DNA from 3 places in the Pseudomonas sp. PVC-3-1 genome. Region 1 is predicted to be linked to each of the others. Evidence: riboswitches for the same ligand, from Rfam matches in the RefSeq annotation. Region 1 holds a riboswitch; each other region holds the start of a gene.

The links. Region 1 has a riboswitch for cobalamin ahead of AC2T4A_RS01265 (CbtB domain-containing protein). Riboswitches for the same ligand answer to the same signal wherever they lie in the genome.
Region 2: another riboswitch for cobalamin. It lies ahead of cobO (cob(I)yrinic acid a,c-diamide adenosyltransferase); the one in region 1 lies ahead of AC2T4A_RS01265 (CbtB domain-containing protein).
Region 3: another riboswitch for cobalamin. It lies ahead of AC2T4A_RS08590 (TonB-dependent receptor domain-containing protein); the one in region 1 lies ahead of AC2T4A_RS01265 (CbtB domain-containing protein).

The regions. Positions count from the first base shown of each region.
Region 1 is NZ_CM172023.1:254,912-261,065, reverse strand. It holds gene cobN (cobaltochelatase subunit CobN) at 1-1,856, opposite strand, end outside; gene cobW (cobalamin biosynthesis protein CobW) at 1,953-3,005, opposite strand; cobalamin riboswitch at 3,241-3,435, opposite strand; cobalamin riboswitch at 3,496-3,705, shown strand; gene AC2T4A_RS01265 (CbtB domain-containing protein) at 3,811-3,996, shown strand; gene AC2T4A_RS01260 (CbtA family protein) at 4,090-4,800, shown strand; gene AC2T4A_RS01255 (cobalamin biosynthesis protein) at 4,871-5,287, shown strand; gene cobM (precorrin-4 C(11)-methyltransferase) at 5,284-6,030, shown strand.
Region 2 is NZ_CM172023.1:2,590,680-2,596,833, reverse strand. It holds gene bluB (5,6-dimethylbenzimidazole synthase) at 1-528, opposite strand, end outside; gene AC2T4A_RS12125 (cobyrinic acid a,c-diamide synthase CobB) at 525-1,820, opposite strand; gene cobO (cob(I)yrinic acid a,c-diamide adenosyltransferase) at 2,046-2,657, opposite strand; cobalamin riboswitch at 2,928-3,152, opposite strand; gene AC2T4A_RS12115 (ABC transporter permease) at 3,283-4,428, shown strand; gene AC2T4A_RS12110 (ABC transporter ATP-binding protein) at 4,425-5,210, shown strand; gene AC2T4A_RS12105 (MlaD family protein) at 5,212-6,150, shown strand; gene AC2T4A_RS12100 (ABC-type transport auxiliary lipoprotein family protein) at 6,147-6,154, shown strand, end outside.
Region 3 is NZ_CM172023.1:1,856,849-1,863,002, forward strand. It holds gene tesB (acyl-CoA thioesterase II) at 1-621, shown strand, start outside; gene AC2T4A_RS08585 (HAD family hydrolase) at 618-1,229, shown strand; gene AC2T4A_RS08590 (TonB-dependent receptor domain-containing protein) at 1,512-3,368, opposite strand; cobalamin riboswitch at 3,459-3,777, opposite strand; gene dxs (1-deoxy-D-xylulose-5-phosphate synthase) at 3,815-5,725, opposite strand; gene AC2T4A_RS08600 (Ldh family oxidoreductase) at 5,972-6,154, shown strand, end outside.

The DNA of each region.
Region 1 (6,154 bases):
GGGCCGTAGTTTTCCGCGCGGGTCAGCGGCGGCATCAGGTGGTCGATGATCACGGCTTGCGCGCGGCGCTTGGCCTGTGCGCCTTCGCCGGGATCGTTGACGATGAAGGGGTAGAGGTTGGGGAGCGGACCGAGGATCGCGTCCGGCCAGCACTCTTCCGAGAGCCCGACGCCCTTGCCCGGCAGCCATTCCAGGTTGCCGTGCTTGCCGACGTGGATCACAGCATCGGCGCCGAACACTTCGCGCAGCCAGAAGTAGAAGGCGAGGTAGCCGTGGGGCGGCACCAGTGACGGGTCGTGGTAGATCGCCGCCGCGTCGAGCTGGTAGCCGCGCGCCGGCTGGATGCCGACAAAGCCCAGGCCGAAGCGCAGGCCAGCGACCATCATCCGGCCGCTGCGGAACATCGGGTCCTGTTGCGGCTCGCCCCAGCGCTCGCGCACGGCTTGCTGGTTGGCCGCGGGCAGGCGCGCGAAGCAGGCGAGGTAGTCGTCCAGCGCCAGGCTCTGCGCGCAGGGGCGCAGGTCGAGGCTGTCGAGGTCGTTGCTGACGCCGCCGAGCAGTTGCTGGATCAGCGCCGTGCCGGAATCGGGCAAACCGGCGACCGGATAACCCTGAGCCTCCAGCGCGCTCAGGATGTTCAATGCGGCGGCCGGCGTGTCGAGGCCGACGCCGTTGCCGATGCGGCCATCGCGGGTTGGATAGTTGGCCAGGATCAGCGCCACGCGCTTGTCGGCATTGGCCTTGCGCGCCAGCAGCATCCAGCGCCGCGCCAGCTCGGCGACGAAGTCCATGCCTGGCAGGTGCGGCAGGTAGCAGACCACGTCGCTCTGGCTGCGCTCGCTGCGCCAGGCCAGGCCCTTGAAGCTGATCGGCCGGGTGATGAGGCGGCCGTCCAGCTCCGGCAGCGCGATGTGCATGGCCAGGTCGCGCGGGCCGAGGCCCTGCGGGTTGGCGCGCCAGAGATCGAGGTTATCCAGCGAGCAGATGGCCTGCAGCACCGGCACGTCGCGTCTGAAAGGGCGTTCCTGTGGCGCTTCCGGGTTCGACTGGGCGAAGCCGGTGGTGTTGATGATCAACTCGGCGTCGGCGCTATCGAGCAGGCCTTCTACCGTCGCCAGGCACGCGGCTTCCTTGAGGCTGGCCACGGCGATGGGCAGCGGGTTGATGCCCTGGGCCTGCAGGCGTTCGCAGAAGGTGTCGATAAAGCCGGTGTTCGCCGCTTGCAGGTGCGTGCGATAGAACAGCAAGGCGGCCACCGGGGACTCGGGATGCCAGTCGGCCTGCCAGCGGGCGAGGTCGCAACTGCCCACTTGCGGGTGATAGACCGACACGCGCGGCAGGGTTTGTGGCTCGCTCCAGGCGTAATCGCGTTGCAGGTGACGGTTGGCGAGGCAGGCGAAGAATTGCCGGGCGTTGTCCATGCCGCCCTGGCGCAGGTACTGCCAGAGGCGCTCTGCGTCGTGCGACGCAACGCTGCACAGCGCGGCCAGTTCGGGGTCGGGTTTGTCGTCGCCGGGTACCGCGATCAGCGTGACGCCGCGCTCGGCCAGCGCCACCAACTGCTCCATGCCGTAGCGCCAGTAACCGACACCACCGTGCACGGAAATCAGGATGACCTTGGCATGTTGCAGCACCTCGTCGACGTAGAGGTCCACCGAGGCGTGGTTCTGCAACTGCATGGGGTTGGCCAGGCGCAGGCTCGGGTAATCCTCCGGCAGTTCGCGGGCGGCCTCGGCGAGCAGCGCCAGGTGCGAGTCGCCGCTGCAAAGAATCACCAGGTCGGCGGGCGTCTGGGCCAGGTCGGCGATGCCGTCGTCGGGGACGAAGCCGCCGGGTTGGGTGCGCAGCAGGTGCATGGGTTTGCTCGATGGTGGCTCTTCGTAGGAGCGAGCTTGCTCGCGAACATTGCCCCGCTGCGAGGTTGGTTCGCGAGCAAGCTCGCTCCTACACGATCAGGAGAGGGCGGTACGCAGCTCGTTGGCGATGGCGGCCTGGTCCAGTTCCTGGCCGATCACCACCAGGCGCGTGCCGCGGGTTTCATCGCTGCGCCAGGCGCGGTCGAAGTGCTTGTCAAAGCGCTTGCCGACACCTTGCACCAGCAGGCGCATGGGTTTGCCGGGGATGGCGACGAAGCCCTTGATGCGCAGCACGGCGTGGCGCTCGACCAGCGCGTTCAGGGCATCCAGCAGGGCGCGCTCTTCCACTTCCGGGAGGTCGACATGGAAGGAGTCGAACTCGTCGTGGTCATGATCTTCATGGCCCTCGTGGTCGTGATGCGTCGGGCGGCTGTCGATGTGCAGCTCGGCTTCGGCATTCAGACCCAGCAGCACGGAGAGCGGCAGCTGGCCGGAATTGGCTTCGACGATCTTCACCGCCGGCGGCAGTTCTTCCGCGACTTCGGCGCGTACGCGGGCCAGCGCGTCGGCGTCGAGCAGGTCGGCCTTGTTCAGTACCACCAGGTCGGCGCTGGCGAGCTGGTCTTCGAAGAGTTCGTGCAGCGGCGATTCGTGATCCAGGTTCGGGTCCTGCTTGCGCTGCTCGTCCACCTGCTCGGGGTGGGCGGCGAAGGTGCCGGCGGCCACGGCCGGGCTGTCGACCACGGTGATCACCGCATCCACGGTGCAGGCGTTGCGGATTTCCGGCCATTGGAAGGCCTGCACCAGCGGCTTGGGCAGGGCCAGGCCGGAAGTTTCGATGAGTATCTGGTCGAGGTCGCCGCGGCGCGCCACCAGCTCGCGCATCACCGGGAAGAATTCTTCCTGCACGGTGCAGCACAGGCAGCCGTTGGCCAGTTCGAAGACGCGGCCGACCGCTTCTTCTTCGCTGCAGCCAATGGAGCACTGCTTGAGGATTTCGCCGTCGATGCCCAGCTCGCCGAATTCGTTGACGATCACCGCGATGCGGCGGCCTTCGGCATTGTCGAGCATGTGGCGGAGCAGGGTGGTCTTACCGGCACCGAGGAAGCCGGTGACGATGGTGACGGGGAGTTTGGCCAGGGTTTTCATGCGCGCCTCGCAAGCGGAAGTTGGAAGGCGGATGAAGGGCGCGCGCGCGGGTTCGCCGCGCAACGAAGGTCGCCACCGGATCACCCCGCCCGGTTGTCTGTTGATAACGAACCGGTTCCGGATCTCGCGAGCTAGAGCCAGGCTAGGCGGAGGATCGCCGGGGATGCAGAGTTGACTGTAGTCAATGAGCAGTCCACGGCGATCCTCCAACGCAGCATGGCCGACGCGCAGCAGATCGAAAACCGGTGACGAGGCAGGTCTCCTGGCTCACAGCCCTTGGTTATCTCTTCGCCTTCCCGCCCGAATCGGCAGTGGCGCATGAAGAGACAGGCTGTTCACAGTTGCGGGGGCAGCCGTGGCGCATCCGAAGATTTCCACGTTCCCTCTTAGCTCCGGCCAGCGCCGGAGAACCTCGAAGGGAGGAAGGCTACGCAGCGTAGACGGGGCGGTCAATCGCCGGGGATCGGTTGACGCCTGCCGGCTGCCGTGGTCAGCTAGCGCGGTTTCAGGTGTCTCGCGCCGCGCGCGAGGTGAAACGGGAAGCCGGTGCGTCCGCAAGGACCAGTCCGGCGCTGCCCCCGCAACGGTAGGCGATCGTAGGGTCATCAGTAGTCACTGTGCGCACGCATGGGAAGACTGACCCGCTTGGCCACGAGCCAACGTCGCAAGCCCGGAGACCGGCCTGGAGCTTTCGTTTTTTGGCAAACCCGCGGTGGGCGGGCGCAGGCCGTGGCGCGTCCTTCCGGCGCGTTCGAATGCGTTCAACCTCTGCGTTCTCTTACTTTGATCTTCAGAGGGAACGTTCATGTCCAGCAGCACCCTGACGCACGCGTCGAGCACTTCCATCCCCCTTTCCAAGCGCATCAGCCTGGCCGTTGGCGCCAGCCTGCTGGGCGCGCTGCTGGTGTATTTCGCCGGCTTCTCGCATCTGGAAGCGGTGCACAACGCCGCGCACGACACCCGCCACAGCGCTGGTTTCCCCTGCCACTGATGTGCACCGCCTGCGCGTAAGCGCAGCGAATTCGAGGCACTCCCGGTCGCGCGTTCGCAGCGTTCGAGGCCTCGTCTCGCCTGGAGAATTGCAATGATCAAACGTATCGCCCAGACCGCCGGTTTCGCCGGTCTGATCGCGGCGCTGGTACTCACCGTGGTCCAGTTGCTGTGGGTATCCCCGCTGATCCTCAAGGCGGAAACCTATGAGAAATCCGAGCCGGCCGCCGCGCTGGTCGAGGAGCACGCTCATGAGCATGCCGAGGGTGCTGCCGCTGGCCACCACCATGACGCGCAAGCCTGGGAACCGGAAGACGGCTGGCAGCGCATCCTCTCCACCACCGGCGGCAACCTGGTGGTCGCGGTGGGCTTCGCCCTGATGCTGGCCGGCCTGTTCACCCTGCGCGAGCCGGGCAAGACCTCCGAAGGCCTGCTCTGGGGCCTGGCCGGTTTCGCCGTGTTCACCCTGGCTCCATCTCTGGGCCTGCCGCCGGAAGTCCCCGGCACCGCCGCCGCCGACCTGAACCTGCGGCAGACCTGGTGGATCGGCACGGCCGCCGCCACCGCCGCCGGCCTCGCGCTGCTGGTGTTCGGCCGCAACTGGGCACTGAAGATCGTCGGTGCCGCACTGCTGGTGGTACCGCATGTGATCGGCGCGCCGCAGCCGGAAGTGCATTCCAGCCTCGCGCCGGAAAGCCTCGCCCATGAGTTCATCGTCGCCTCGCTGGTCACCAACGCGGTGTTCTGGGCAGCCCTGGGCCTGGTCGCGGCCTGGCTGTTCCGTCGCTTCGCGCCGTCGGCCTGATCCACGCGTTATGCTCGACCCCCGCAGCCGGCTCGGCCGCCTGCGGGGTTTTGTTTTCTGGAGATAGAGAATGACGCTGGTTGCCGGCCTGGGTTGCCGCCGTGGCTGCTCGCTCGATGAACTGCGCGAGTTGCTGCGCGAAACGCTGGCGGAAGTCGGACTCGACGAGTCGAACCTCACCGCGCTGGCCAGCGCCACGCTGAAGGCCGACGAAGACGGGCTTGTCGCGCTGGCCACCGCGCTCGACCTGCCGCTGGCACTGTTCACGCCGCAACAGCTCGCGACATGCGAGAAGCGCCTGGGCGAGCCCTCCGAAACCGTGCGCGCCGCCACCGGGAGCGCCAGCGTAGCCGAGGCGGCGGCATTGCTACAGGCCGAGGCGCAAAGCGGTGCGCCGGCACGCCTGCTGGTGGGCAAACGGCGCAGCGATCAAGCCACCTGCGCGCTGGCTTTCATCCCCGTCGAACTCATACAGGAGCAGCCATGACGGTCCATTTCATCGGTGCCGGCCCCGGCGACCCTGAACTCATCACGGTCAAGGGCCAGCGGCTGATCCGTTCCTGTCCGGTGATCCTCTACGCAGGCTCGCTGGTACCGCCGGCGGTGCTGGAAGGGCACAGCGCCGAACGCGTGGTGAATACCGCCGAACTGCACCTGGACGAGATCGTCGCACTGCTGGCCCAGGCCCATGGCGAAGGCAAGGATGTTGCCCGAGTGCACTCCGGCGACCCGTCGCTGTACGGCGCCATCGGTGAGCAGATTCGCCACCTGCGTGCGCTGGGCATTCCCTATGAGATCGTTCCTGGCGTAACCGCCACCTCTGCCTGCGCGGCGATCCTGGGTTGCGAGCTGACCCTGCCGGATATCTCGCAGACGCTGATCCTTACCCGTTACGCCCACAAGACGCGCATGCCCGAAGGTGAATCCCTTGCCGAGCTGGCGCAGCACCGTGCGACCCTGGCGATTCATCTCGGCGTGGGACAGTTGCCGAACATCGTCGCCGAACTGCTGCCGCACTACGGCGCCGATTGCCCGATCGCGGTGATCCACCGCGCCAGCTGGCCGGATCAGGACCAGGTCACCGGCACCCTCGGCGACATCCTGGCCAAGGCCGAAGCCAAGGGCTTCCGGCGCACGGCGCTGATCCTGGTGGGCAAGGTGCTGGGGGCGGAGGGATTTGCCGATTCGTCGCTGTACAGCGCGGGGCACGCGCATCTGTATCGGCCGTGATGCTTTTCCAGAGGTTACTGCTGGGCGAGGCCTAGCATAGGAGCGGACTCTGTCCGCGATCGCGCTGACGTTGCTCCGGCGCGCCAGGGAGCCCGGCCAACCCATCGCGGACGAAGTCCGCTCC
Region 2 (6,154 bases), 2.3 Mb from region 1:
CGCCACGGCCTCGGCTCCTGCCGGCAAGCCCAACAGCTCGCCCAACGCGGCAGGATCGAACAGGGATACCCAGCCCATGCCGAGGCCTTCGGCGCGGGAGGCGAGCCAGAGGTTCTGGATCGCGCAGGACAGCGAGGCGAGGTCCATGTTCGGCAAGGTACGACGGCCGAACACATGCGCCTCGCGGCCATCCATCAAGGCGGCCACCAGCACTTCGGCGCAGTCGAGCACGCCCTCGACCTTCAGCCGCATGAACTCGTCGGAACGCTCGCCCAGCGCCTCGGCGGTACGCACGCGTTCCTCCTCCACCAGAGCATGGATCGACTGGCGCAGCTCCCGCGCGGTCACGCGGACGAAGCGCCACGGCTGCATCAACCCGACGCTGGGTGCCTGGTGCGCCGCTTCCAGCAGGCGCGCGAGCAACTCAGGCGACACCTCTCCAGCGCTGAAGTGGCGCATGTCGCGGCGCTCGGCAATGGCGCGGTAGAGCGCGGCGCGCTCTTCTGGGCTGTAGGCATGCTCGGTCATGGTCTGAAGAGTGCGGCCGCGGCGTCCGGATCGGACGGCAGGTAGAAGTGGATATAGGACGCGGTGAGCCGGCCGCGGCGGAACACCGCTTCGGCCACCGGCTTGTCGTTGGGGCAGACGCCACGGGCCAGCGGCTCCGCGCTGCTGTCCAGCAACGAATGATGGAAGGTGTGCCCGCGCAGAATGCCTTCGGGCAGCGTCACGGCCTGCAGCGCCAGCGCGGCGAGGCGCTTCTGCATGCGCGCTTCACCCGGCAGCAGACCGAGCAGTTCTGCGCGCTCGCCGGCTGCGTCGGTCAGCGCATCGAGCAGATAGAGCATGCCGCCGCACTCGGCGAGGATCGGCTTGCCCATCTCGTGGTGCGCGTGGATGGCCAGGGCCATGGCGCGGTTCTCCGCCAGCGCCTGCAGGTGCAGTTCCGGATAGCCGCCGGGCAGGTAGAGGCTGTCCACTTCCGGCAGCGCTCCGTCACGCAACGGCGAGAAGAACACCAGCTCGGCGCCCAGCTCGCGCAGCAGGTCGAGGTTGGCCTGATAAAGGAAGGCGAAGGCGTTGTCCCGCGCCACGCCGATGCGCACGCCGTCGAGGCGGGAAGACTCGCTGCGCGGTTCGGGCGCAGCAAAGCTCACCGGCAGCGGCAGCTCGGTACTGGCGCTGGCCGCCAGGGCATCAGCGGCGGCGTCCAGGCGGGCATCGAGGTCAGCCAGCTCGCCAGCCTGCACCAGGCCGAGGTGTCGGCTGGGCAGCTCCACTTCGGTATCGCGCGGCAACGCGCCGTACCAGCGAATCCATTCTGGCAGGCTGTCACGCACCAGGTCACGGTGGCGCTGGCTGCCGATGCGGTTGGCGAGCACGCCGGAGAACGGCAAGTCGCTCTGATAAGTAGCCATGCCGACGGCCATGGCGCCGAAGGTCTGGGCCATGGACTGGCCATTGATCACCGCCATCACCGGCACGTTGAATCGCCGTGCGAGATCAGCGGCCGAGGGCGAGCCGTCGAACAGGCCCATCACGCCCTCGATGAGGATCAGGTCAGCCTCGCCGGCCGCTTCCCAGAGCAGGCGGCGGCTTTCGCCCTCGCCGACCATCCACAGGTCCAGCTGGTAGACCGGCGCGTCACTGGCACGGGCGAGGATCATCGGGTCGAGGAAATCCGGGCCGCACTTGAACACCCGCACCTTGCGCCCGAGGCGCGTGTGCAGGCGCGCCAGGGCGGCGGTCACGGTGGTCTTGCCTTGGCCAGAAGCGGGCGCAGCGATCAGCAGCGCGGGGCATTGGCGCGCATCACGCATCAGTCGCACTCCCCGGCACGGGCAGAGAGCCCCTTACCCCAGCCCTCTCCCAGAGGAAGAGGGAGCAGTTGGGTGTGTCCTGTGGGATGGCTTTTCGTCGATCAACAGTCGCGCCGCGGTCAGCCGAGGCAGCAGAGCCTGCCGGCGAGCGCCAACGCTTTTCCAAACACCGAACGGTCCCCTCTTCCCCCGGGAGAGGGTTAGGGTGAGGGAAGCCCCAGACCATCAGAACTCCACCCCTTTCTGCGCCTTGATCCCTGCCTTGAAGGCATGTTTCACCAGGCCCATTTCGGTCACGGTATCGGCGGCCTCGACCATCTCCGGCTGCACGCCGCGCCCAGTGGCGACCACATGCTGCATCGGCGGGCGCGCGGCGATGTCGGCCAGCACAGCGTCCAGTTCCAGGTAGCCGTGCTTGAGGGCAATGTTCACTTCGTCCAGCACCACCAGGCCGACTTGCGGGTCGTTCAGCAGTTGCCGCGCCACGTTCCAGGCGGCCTGTGCCTTGGCGATGTCGCGCTGGCGGTCCTGGGTTTCCCAGGTGAAGCCTTCGCCCATCACATGGAAGCTGACTTCCTCGGGGAAACGACGGAAGAATGCCTCTTCGCCGGTGGTCGCAGCCCCCTTGATGAACTGCACGACGCCCACCTTCATACCGTGACCGAGCGCGCGAGCGACCATGCCGAAAGCCGAGCTGCTCTTGCCCTTGCCGTTGCCGCTGTTGACCAGGAATACGCCGCGTTCGCCCTGGGCCTGGGCGATCTTCTCGTCGATCACCGCCTTCTTGCGCTGCATGCGCGAGCGATGGCGCTCGTCCTTTTCGACGGATTCAGTCATGGCAGGTTGCTCCTGAAAGGATTTGCACGGGCGTGAGGCTGCCGGCCAGGTGGCAGCCAACCAGGGATGGAATGGGCAGGGATTCGCCGCTGGCGCGCGCGGGCGCCATGCGGCAGAGGCCGGCCAGCACGAAGGCTGTCGACCTAGGGAATAGGGGGTTCACCTGAAGGATTCTCCGCCGCTCTCACCCGCGCGGCACTAACCAGTCGGGGCAGACGGAGGACGGCAACGCGCGGCGCATGGCGCCGACGTCGGCAGCGCCTCCCGCGATGCCATGCGATGCAGCAGGCCGGTCTCCGGGCTTGCGAGTGGAAACATCTGGGTTTCCGAAGGAACCGCGCCTTCCCATGCCGGTGGCACAGTGGCTGTTTGCGGCTCGAAGCTCGCTTACCGTTGCGGGGGCAGCGCCGGAATGGTCGATTGCGCATCGACTTCACCGGCTTCCCTGTTTCACTCGCGGCTCGCGCCGAGAGCACCTGAAGCAGGCGCGCAGCTTAGTGGCTGGCGAGCTGGGGCGTCAATTGAACAGGATGTCGCCGAGGCCCGCCGTATCCGCCGCAAAGGCTCTACAAAGCGTCACACAAGTCAAGTGGTCGCGACGCGTAACTTCGCTAGAATGCGAGTCATGATGACGACTGCCCAGCCCGGCCAGCTTCAGCTCGACACCACCGCCAGCCCACCGCTGATGCACGTCAGCGGAGACTGGACGCTCGCGCATTTCTCTACGCTGGAAGCCCAGGTGGCTGCCCAGCGCAGCGCCGAATCGCCCGCCCAGCTGGATTTCGCCGGCCTCGGCGCGCTGGATACCGCCGGTGCCGCCCTGCTCGCCGAGATCATCGGCGGCGCCCGCATGAGCCAGCTGGAGCAGATCGCCCGCAATCTGCCCGCCGAACGCCAGGCGCTGCTGCGCACCGTGGGCAGCGCGATCACCCAGTGCCGCCTCGACGAAAAGGCGCCCCCTCCGGGCAACGCACTGGTCGATGTACTGGAGCGCATCGGCATCGCCTCGGTCACCTTCAAGGACCACCTGATCGGCCTGCTCGGCTTCATCGGTCTGACCCTGCAGACGCTGGTGCGCAACCTGCTGCGCCCACGCCGCTGGCGCATGACCTCGCTGGCCGCGCACATGGAGGAGACCGGGCTGGATGCCGTGCCCATCGTCGCCCTGCTGACCTTCATGGTCGGCGCGGTGGTGGCCTTCCTCGGCGCCACCGTGCTGCAGAAGTTCGGCGCGCAGATCTACACGGTCGACCTGGTGGGCTTCTCCTTCCTGCGCGAATTCGGCGTGCTGCTCACCGCGATCCTGCTCGCCGGTCGCACCGCCAGCGCCTTCACCGCACAGATCGGCTCGATGAAGGCCAACCAGGAGATCGACGCCATCCAGGCCCTGGGCCTCGACCCGGTGGAACTGCTGGTGCTGCCACGGGTGCTGGCGCTGCTGCTGACCCTGCCGATGCTGACCTTCCTGGCGATGATCTCCGGCATCTTCGGCGGCGGCGTGGTCTGCGCCCTGAGCCTGGACATCTCGCCACGCATGTTCCTCTACATGCTGCAGAACGATATCGCCGTGCAGCACTTCCTGGTGGGCATCGTCAAAGCCCCGGTGTTCGCCTTCATCATCGCTGTGATCGGCTGCCTGGAAGGCTTCCGAGTCAGCGGCAGCGCGCAGTCGGTGGGCGAACACACGACCTCCAGCGTGGTCCAGTCGATCTTCGTGGTGATCCTGCTGGATGCGATGTTCGCGCTGTTCTTCATGGAGATGGGCTGGTGAGCGAACCGATCATCGTCGTCCGCGACCTGGCCAACCGCTTCGGCACCCACGCGGTGCACGAGCACCTGGACCTCGACGTGATGAAGGGCGAAATCCTCGGCGTGGTCGGCGGCTCGGGCACCGGCAAATCGGTGCTGCTGCGCAGCATCATCGGCCTGCGCCAGCCCAGCGAAGGCAGCGTGCATGTCTTCGGGCAGAACCTGCCGGCACTGCCGCCGCTGGAGCGCTCGAAACTGGAAAGACGCTTCGGCGTACTGTTCCAGAATGGCGCGCTGTTCTCCTCGCTGACGGTGAGCGAGAACATCTGCCTGCCGCTGATTGAACACGCCAGGCTGTCGCGCAGCGATGCCGAGTTCATCGCCAAGGTTAAAATCTCCCTCGCCGGCCTGCCGCCGGACGCGGGGGCCAAATATCCCTCGGAACTGTCTGGCGGCATGGTCAAGCGCGCCGCCCTGGCCCGCGCCCTGGCGCTGGACCCGGACATCCTGTTCCTCGACGAACCCACCGCCGGCCTCGACCCCATCGGCGCGGCCGCCTTCGACCAACTCATCCTGACCCTGCGCGACGCCTTCGGCCTCACCGTGTTCCTGGTCACACACGACCTGGACACCCTCTACACCATCTGCGACCGCGTCGCCGTGCTCTCGCAGAAGCGCGTGCTGGTGGTCGGCCCGCTGGACCAGGTCGCCCAGACCGACGACGCCTGGGTTCAGGACTATTTCCACGGCCCGCGTGGCCGTGCCGCGCTGCAGGCCACCGAACACCTGCGGGAGGAAAACTAAAATGGAAACCCGTGCCCATCACGTGCTGATCGGCCTGTTCACCCTCGTCGTGTCGATCGGCGCGCTGCTCTTCGCCCTGTGGCTGGCGCAGTCGAGCAACGACCAGAAGTACAAGGTCTACGACGTGATCTTCAACGAGGCAGTGACCGGCCTGTCCGAAGGCGGCACCGTGCAGTACAGCGGTATCCGCGTGGGTGACGTGGTATCCCTGCGCCTGGACCCGAACGACCCGCGCAAGGTCCGCGCGCGCATCCGCGTCTTCGACAGCACGCCGATCCGCGAAGACACGCGCGCCAAGCTGGCCCTCACCGGCGTCACCGGCCAGGCCATCATCCAGCTCTCCAGCGCCGCCCAGGACAGCCCGCCGCTGGCCAGCAAGGACGGTGAAGTGCCGGTGATCAAGACCATTCCTTCACCCTTCGCCAAGCTGCTGGCCAACGGCGAGGACATCGCCACCAACATCAACAACCTGATCAACAACGTGAACCGCATGTTCTCCCAGGAGAACGTCGACCGCATCAGCCGCACCCTGGACCACATCGACCAGGCCACCGGCGTGGTCGCCGAGCAGCGCGGGGACATTCGCCGTACCGTGCAGGAACTGGCCGCCGCCAGCGAGCAGGCACGTATCACCCTGGCCAACGCCAGCCAGTTGCTGGAACGCGCCAACCAGACCCTGGGCGGCAAGGGCCAGATCATCATGGACGACGCACAGAAGACCCTCGCCTCTCTGCGCAGCAGCAGCGAGCGTGTGGATCAACTGCTGAACAGCAACTACGACTCGGTGAACGGCGGCCTCAACGGCCTGGGTGAGATCGGCCCGGCAATCCGCGAACTGCGCTCCACCCTGGAAGACCTGCGCGGCGTCACCCGCCGCCTGCAGGAAAACCCCACCGGCTACCTGCTCGGCCGCGAGCGCAACAAGGAGTTCCAGCCATGACTGC
Region 3 (6,154 bases), 1.6 Mb from region 1:
GGCGGCACCTTCAGCACCCGCCGCGTCACCGCGATCCAGAAGGGCCAGCCGATCTTCGCCCTGAGCACCTCGTTCCAGACCGACGAGGAAGGCTTCGAGCACCAGATCAGCATGCCCGACGTGGTCGGCCCGGAGAACCTGCCGACCGATCAGGAACTGAAGAAGCGCAGTGCCGCGCAGTTCCCCGAACGCATTCGCGACAAGCTGCTCTACCCCAAACCCATCGAAATCCGCCCGGTGACGGAGAACGACCCTTACGACCCCGAGGTCGGCGAGCCGATCAAGTACCTCTGGCTGCGCGCCGACGGCAAGCTGCCGGACGTGCCGGCGCTGCACAAGTACATCCTCGCCTACGCCTCGGACTTCGGCTTCCTCACCACCTCGCTGCTGCCCCACGGTCGCTCGGTCTGGCAGAAGGACATGCAGGTCGCCACCATCGACCATTCCGTGTGGTTCCACCGCGACCTGCGCGCGGACGAATGGCTGCTCTACGCCATCGACAGCCCCTGGGCCGGCAACGGTCGTGGCTTTGTGCGCGGCAGCATCTTCAACCGTGACGGCCAGCTGGTTGCTTCCTCCACCCAGGAAGGCCTGATCCGCCGCCGCGAGGACTGGGCATGAACCCAGCCACTAGCCTGGGCGAGATTCGCCACTGGGTGTTCGACATGGACGGCACCCTGACCCTGGCGGTGCACGACTTCCCGGCAATCAAGCGCGCGCTGGGGATTCCCCAGGAGCACGATATCCTCACCCACCTGGCCGCGCTGCCGGAGGACGAGGCGGCGGCCAAGCATGTCTGGCTGCTGGAGCACGAGCGTGAGCTGGCGGTGGCTTCGACTGCCGCGCCGGGCGCGGTGGAACTGGTGCGTGCGCTGCATGGCGCGGGATACCGACTGGGCATTCTGACGCGCAATGCCCATGAGCTGGCGCTGATCACGCTGGCTGCGATTGGCATTGGTGATTGCTTCCTGACCGAGGATGTTCTCGGCCGCGGCGAGGCCGATCCCAAGCCCAGCCCGGATGGCCTGCTGCGCTTCGCCGCGCGCTGGGACGTGGCGCCGCAGAAGATGCTGATGGTTGGCGATTACCGCTTCGACCTCGACTGTGCCCGTGCCGCCGGGGCGCACAGTGCTTTGGTCAACCTTGCAGAGAATCCCTGGCCGGAGCTGACGGACTGGCATGCGCAGGACTGCGCGGAGCTGGGGCGGATGGCGGGGGTTCTGGTTTAGTCCGCTGCCCTGCGGGTTCGCGAGCAAGCTCGCTCCTACGAAGAGCAAATCGGGAAGCTCAGGGATATCCCTGCACGCCAACCCTGTAGGAGCGAGCTTGCTCGCGATCTGCCTTCCGCTCCCGGTTCCCGGCCTCCTTGCAGGCTCAGCGCCCGCGCCTATAGGTCGGGTTTCGCGTAGGAGCGGACTCCGTCCGCGATCGGCATTCGAACACGCCAGAACATCGCGGATGAATCCGCTCCTACGCGCGAGCCAGGCCCCGGCGTGTTTCTCCAAAGTTCCCTACAGCTCCGGCGTCCAGGTCACCGCCAGCAGCGCGGTACGGCCCGGTTCGCGGTAGGGACGGGCTTCGCCCATGAAGTCCGTCGGGCTGGTCGGGCGCAGGTAGTCACCCAGGGTGTAGTCGCGGTCCAGGGCGTTATCCAGTTTCAGGTCGAAGCGGATTTCATCGCTGGCCAGCCAACTGGTGCGCAGGTCGAGCACGCCGTAGCCGGACAGTTCGCGGGTATTGGCCGCGTCGTCATAACGCTGGCTGACGGCGCGCCAGGTGCCGCCGACGCCGAAGGCGCCGAACTGCCGGTCCAGGTCCAGGCTCAGGGTGCGGCGCGCGCGGTAAGGCAGAGTGTGGCCGCTGTCGCGGTCGCGCGGGTCGATCAGACTCAGGCCGAGCGCGGCCTGCCAGCCCAGCACCTCGCGGGCGACGCTGGCTTCGAAGCCATCGATGCGCGCCTTGTTGATGTTCTCCGGCTGGTTGCTGGTGCTGTCCCAGGCGATCAGGTCGTCGATCTCGGTGCGGTACAGCGAGGCTTCCAGGTGCGTGCCTTCGATGTCCCCGCGCCATTGCAGTTCGTAGGTTTTCGAGGTCTCGGCCTTCAGGTCCGGGTTGCTCGCGCCGGGGTAGTAGAGGTCGCTGAAGGTCGGCGCGCGGAAGCCTTCGCCGTAGCTGGCAATCCAGGTCTGGCTTTCGCCCACCGGCAGGCTGAAGGCGGCGTTCCAGCTGTTCTGGCTGCCGTAGGCCTGGTTGTTGTCGTGGCGGATGCCCAGTTCGGTGCCGAAGCTGTCGCCCTTGAAGCTGTGCTGGGCAAAGAAGGCGCGGTTGCTGCGCTGGTCCTCTGCAAAGGCGGTGGTGCCATCGACCTTGTCTTCGTACCAGTCGGCGCCCAGGGCCAACTGGTTGGCTTCGTCCAGTTGCAGGCGGTTGATCCAGCTCGCCGAGTGGCGGGTGGTTTCCAGCGTGCCGTTGTTCCAGCTGTCGGCGGCGCCCACAGCCTTGTTGCGGTCGTAGCTGCGGCCCAGCTCCAGGCGGCTGTTCCACATCTTGGTGATCTGGCCGTCGAGGTAGGCGCTGTAGCTGCTGACGCGGAATTCGTCCTGCGGCGTACCGGGCTCGAAGTTGTAGGCGTCGTCGTATTCGTTCTTGCCGCGCTGGTCGTTGAGGTTCAGCCCGGCCTTCCAGTCATCGCTGAAGCGATGGTCCAGGTTCAGGTGCACGGCCTTGTTGCGCTGGGCGTCGTGGTCGTTGTCGGCGCCGACGTTGTCGCTGGTGCGGTCCCAGCCCTGGCTCTCGTCGAGGCTGCCACCGAGGTTGTAGCGGGTCTGCTCGTTGCCGCCGGAGAGGCTCAGGCTGCGCTCGAAGGTGCCGTGGCTGCCGGCGGCCAGGCGCACTTCCGGGTGCAGGCCGGCTTCGCCGCGGCGGGTGAAGATCTGGATGACCCCGCCGATGGCGTCGGCGCCATACAGCGCCGAGCGCGGGCCGCGGGTCACTTCGACGCGCTCGATGCTGTCGATGCTCAGGTAGTCCAGGCGGGCGATGCCGCTGCTGGCCGAGGCGACGCGCTGGCCGTCCACCAGCACCAGGGTCTGCGCGGTGCTGGTACCGCGCACGGAGTAGGACACCACGCCGCCGGAGCTGCCCATCTGTACGCCAGGCACGCGGGCGAGCAGGGCGGGCACGCTGCGCACCTGCAGGCGTTCGATGTCGGCGCGGGTGAACACGCTGTTGGCCGAGGTGGCTTCGGCGCGCGGCTGGGCCTGGCGGGCGGAGGTGATCACCTGGTCGGAGAGCGTGTAGATGTCGCCAGCGGCGAAGGCCATGCCGGGCAGCAGGCTGGTGGCCAGGGCGAGTCGGGTCAGTTTCATGGAACGTCCTCAAAAGCGGTCGGATGACTTTCGAGGAGGGCGTGGCAAGGGCGGCAGGCCGCACTTGACGGTGCGGCCCTCCGCAACACCTGTCGGGGCGTGTCGAGGGCGGTCTCCGGGCTGCCGACGTCACATCGCCGCCTTCCCACAAGAGCAGTGGCCATGGCGATGCTGCGAGTCGAACCGGCCCTGATCTGCTGCGCGTCGGCATAACTGCGTTGAAAGCAGAAGCGGAAGGCTCATTTGCTGTAGCAAACTCCGCTTCCACTTCTGCTTTCGCCTTGTTCTGCTCTAGCTCGCGAGATCAGGATCCGGTTCGGGAACGTGTCGGTTACCGTTGCGGGGGCAGCGCAGGTCTTTCACCTGCTTCCCGTTACCTCGAACGAAAACCGGCGCACCTTAGAGGGTGCGCCGGTGACTGGCAATACTCAGTGCGAGGGATGCGCTCAGCGGTTGCCGAGCGCTTCCAGCCGTGCCTTCACCGAGGCTTCGATGCCGGCGGCGTCCAGCCCGCACTCCGCGAGCATCTGTGCCGGTTTGGCGTGCTCGACATAGTAGTCCGGCAGGCCCAGGTGCAGGATTGGCTGCTGGAGGTTCTCGCGGGCGAGGAATTCGCTGACGGCGGCGCCGGCGCCACCCATCACCGAGTTTTCCTCGACGGTCACCAGCAGCTCGTGGCTGGCGGCCAGCTGGCGTACCAGCTCTTCGTCCAGCGGCTTGACGAAGCGCATGTCGGCGACGGTTGCGTCGAACTGCTCGGCCACTTTCAGCGCTTCGGCCAGTTGCACGCCGAACACCAGGAAGGCGACCTTGCCAGCCTTGCCTTCACGGCGCACCACGCCCTTGCCGATTTCCACCGGGGCCAGTTCGGCTTCGATGCTGGCGTTCGGGCCGGTACCGCGCGGGTAGCGCACCGCCGCCGGGCCTTCGAAGTGATGGCCGGTGGTGAGCAGCTTGCGCAATTCGTTCTCGTCGCTGGGGGTCATCACCAGCATGCCGGGGATGCAGCGCAGGTAGGAGAGGTCGAAGCTGCCGGCGTGGGTCGGGCCGTCTTCGCCGACCAGACCGGCGCGGTCGATGGCGAACAGCACATCGAGGTTCTGCACCGCGACGTCGTGGATCAGTTGGTCGTAGCCGCGCTGCAGGAAGGTGGAGTAGATCGCCACCACCGGTTTGGCGCCATCGCAGGCCATGCCGGCCGCCAGGGTCACGGCGTGCTGCTCGGCGATGGCGACGTCGAAGTAGCGGTCCGGGAACCTGTCGGCGAAGGCGACCAGGTCGGAGCCTTCCTTCATTGCCGGGGTGATGCCGACCAGGCGCGGGTCTTGCGCGGCCATGTCGCATAGCCACTGGCCAAATACGCTGGAGTACTTCGGCCCGCCGGTCTTCTTCGGCACGGCGTGGGCGGGGGCGCCTTCGGGTTCGAGCTTGGTGATGGCGTGGTAGCCGATCGGGTCGATCTCGGCCGGGCCGAAGCCCTTGCCCTTCTTGGTCACCACGTGGAGGAACTGCGGGCCCTTGAGGTCACGCATGTTGCGCAGGGTGGCGATCAGGGTGGGCAGGTCGTGGCCGTCGATGGGGCCGATGTAGTTCCAGCCCAGCTCCTCGAACAGGGTGCCGGGGACCAGCATGCCCTTGGCGTATTCCTCGGTGCGGCGGGCGATCTCCCAGGCGCCGGGCAGGCGCGAGAGCACCTTCTTGCTGCCTTCGCGCATGCTGCTGTAGGTGCGGCTGGAGAGGATCTTGGCCAGGTAGTTGGACAGGCCGCCGACGTTGTTGGAGATCGACATGTCGTTGTCGTTGAGGATCACCAGCATGTCGGCCTTTACTTCCGACGCGTGGTTGAGCGCCTCGAAGGCCATGCCGGCGGTCAGCGCGCCGTCTCCGATCACTGCCACCGACTTGCGACTGGAGCCCTGCATGCGCGCGGCGATGGCCATGCCGAGGGCCGCGCTGATGGAGGTGCTGGAGTGGCCGACGCCGAAGGTGTCGTACTCGCTCTCCGAGCGGCGCGGGAAGGCGGCCAGGCCGTCCTTCTGGCGCAGGCTGCCCATGCGTTCGCGGCGGCCGGTGAGGATCTTGTGCGGGTAGGCCTGGTGGCCGACGTCCCACACCAGACGGTCGTCCGGGGTGTCGAAGACGTAGTGCAGGGCCACCGTCAGTTCGATGACGCCCAGGCCTGCGCCGAAGTGGCCGCCGGTCTGGCCGACGCTGTACAGCAGGTACTGGCGCAGTTCGTCAGCGAGGGTCAGCAGCTCCGTCTCGCCCAGCCGACGCAGCTCGACCGGCGTGCTGGCGCGGTCGAGCAGGGGCGTGGCAGGGCGCGCGCGGGGAATCTCGTGAAACGTCGTGGGCATCAGGCTGATCGTTATGAGAAGGCAAAGATGCGGAAGTTTACCCGAAGCTCAGGATTGGCCCAAGCAACGTGGGGCCAATCCTTCGGACGACCGGATAGTCGGAAATGGTGCGGCAGGCTGTGCCGAAATCGTCGTCGCTGCCGACGATTGCACGCAAGCGGGCCTTGGCGCGAGCATCCACTGTAGACACGATCACCGACCGGCGGCGGATTGCCGCAGTCTTTTGTAGCAACCGAGGAGGATGGCGTGACCCGACTGAGCCTGGAAGAACTGCGCGAACTGTCCGAAGCGATCCTGCGTCGCCACGGTTTCAGCGAGCCCCACGTGCAGGGCGTGACCGAGACGGTGCTGGCCGGCGAGCGTGATGGCTGTACCTCCCACGGGGTGTGGCGGTTGCTTGGCTGCATCCACACGGCGCGCGCCGGCAAG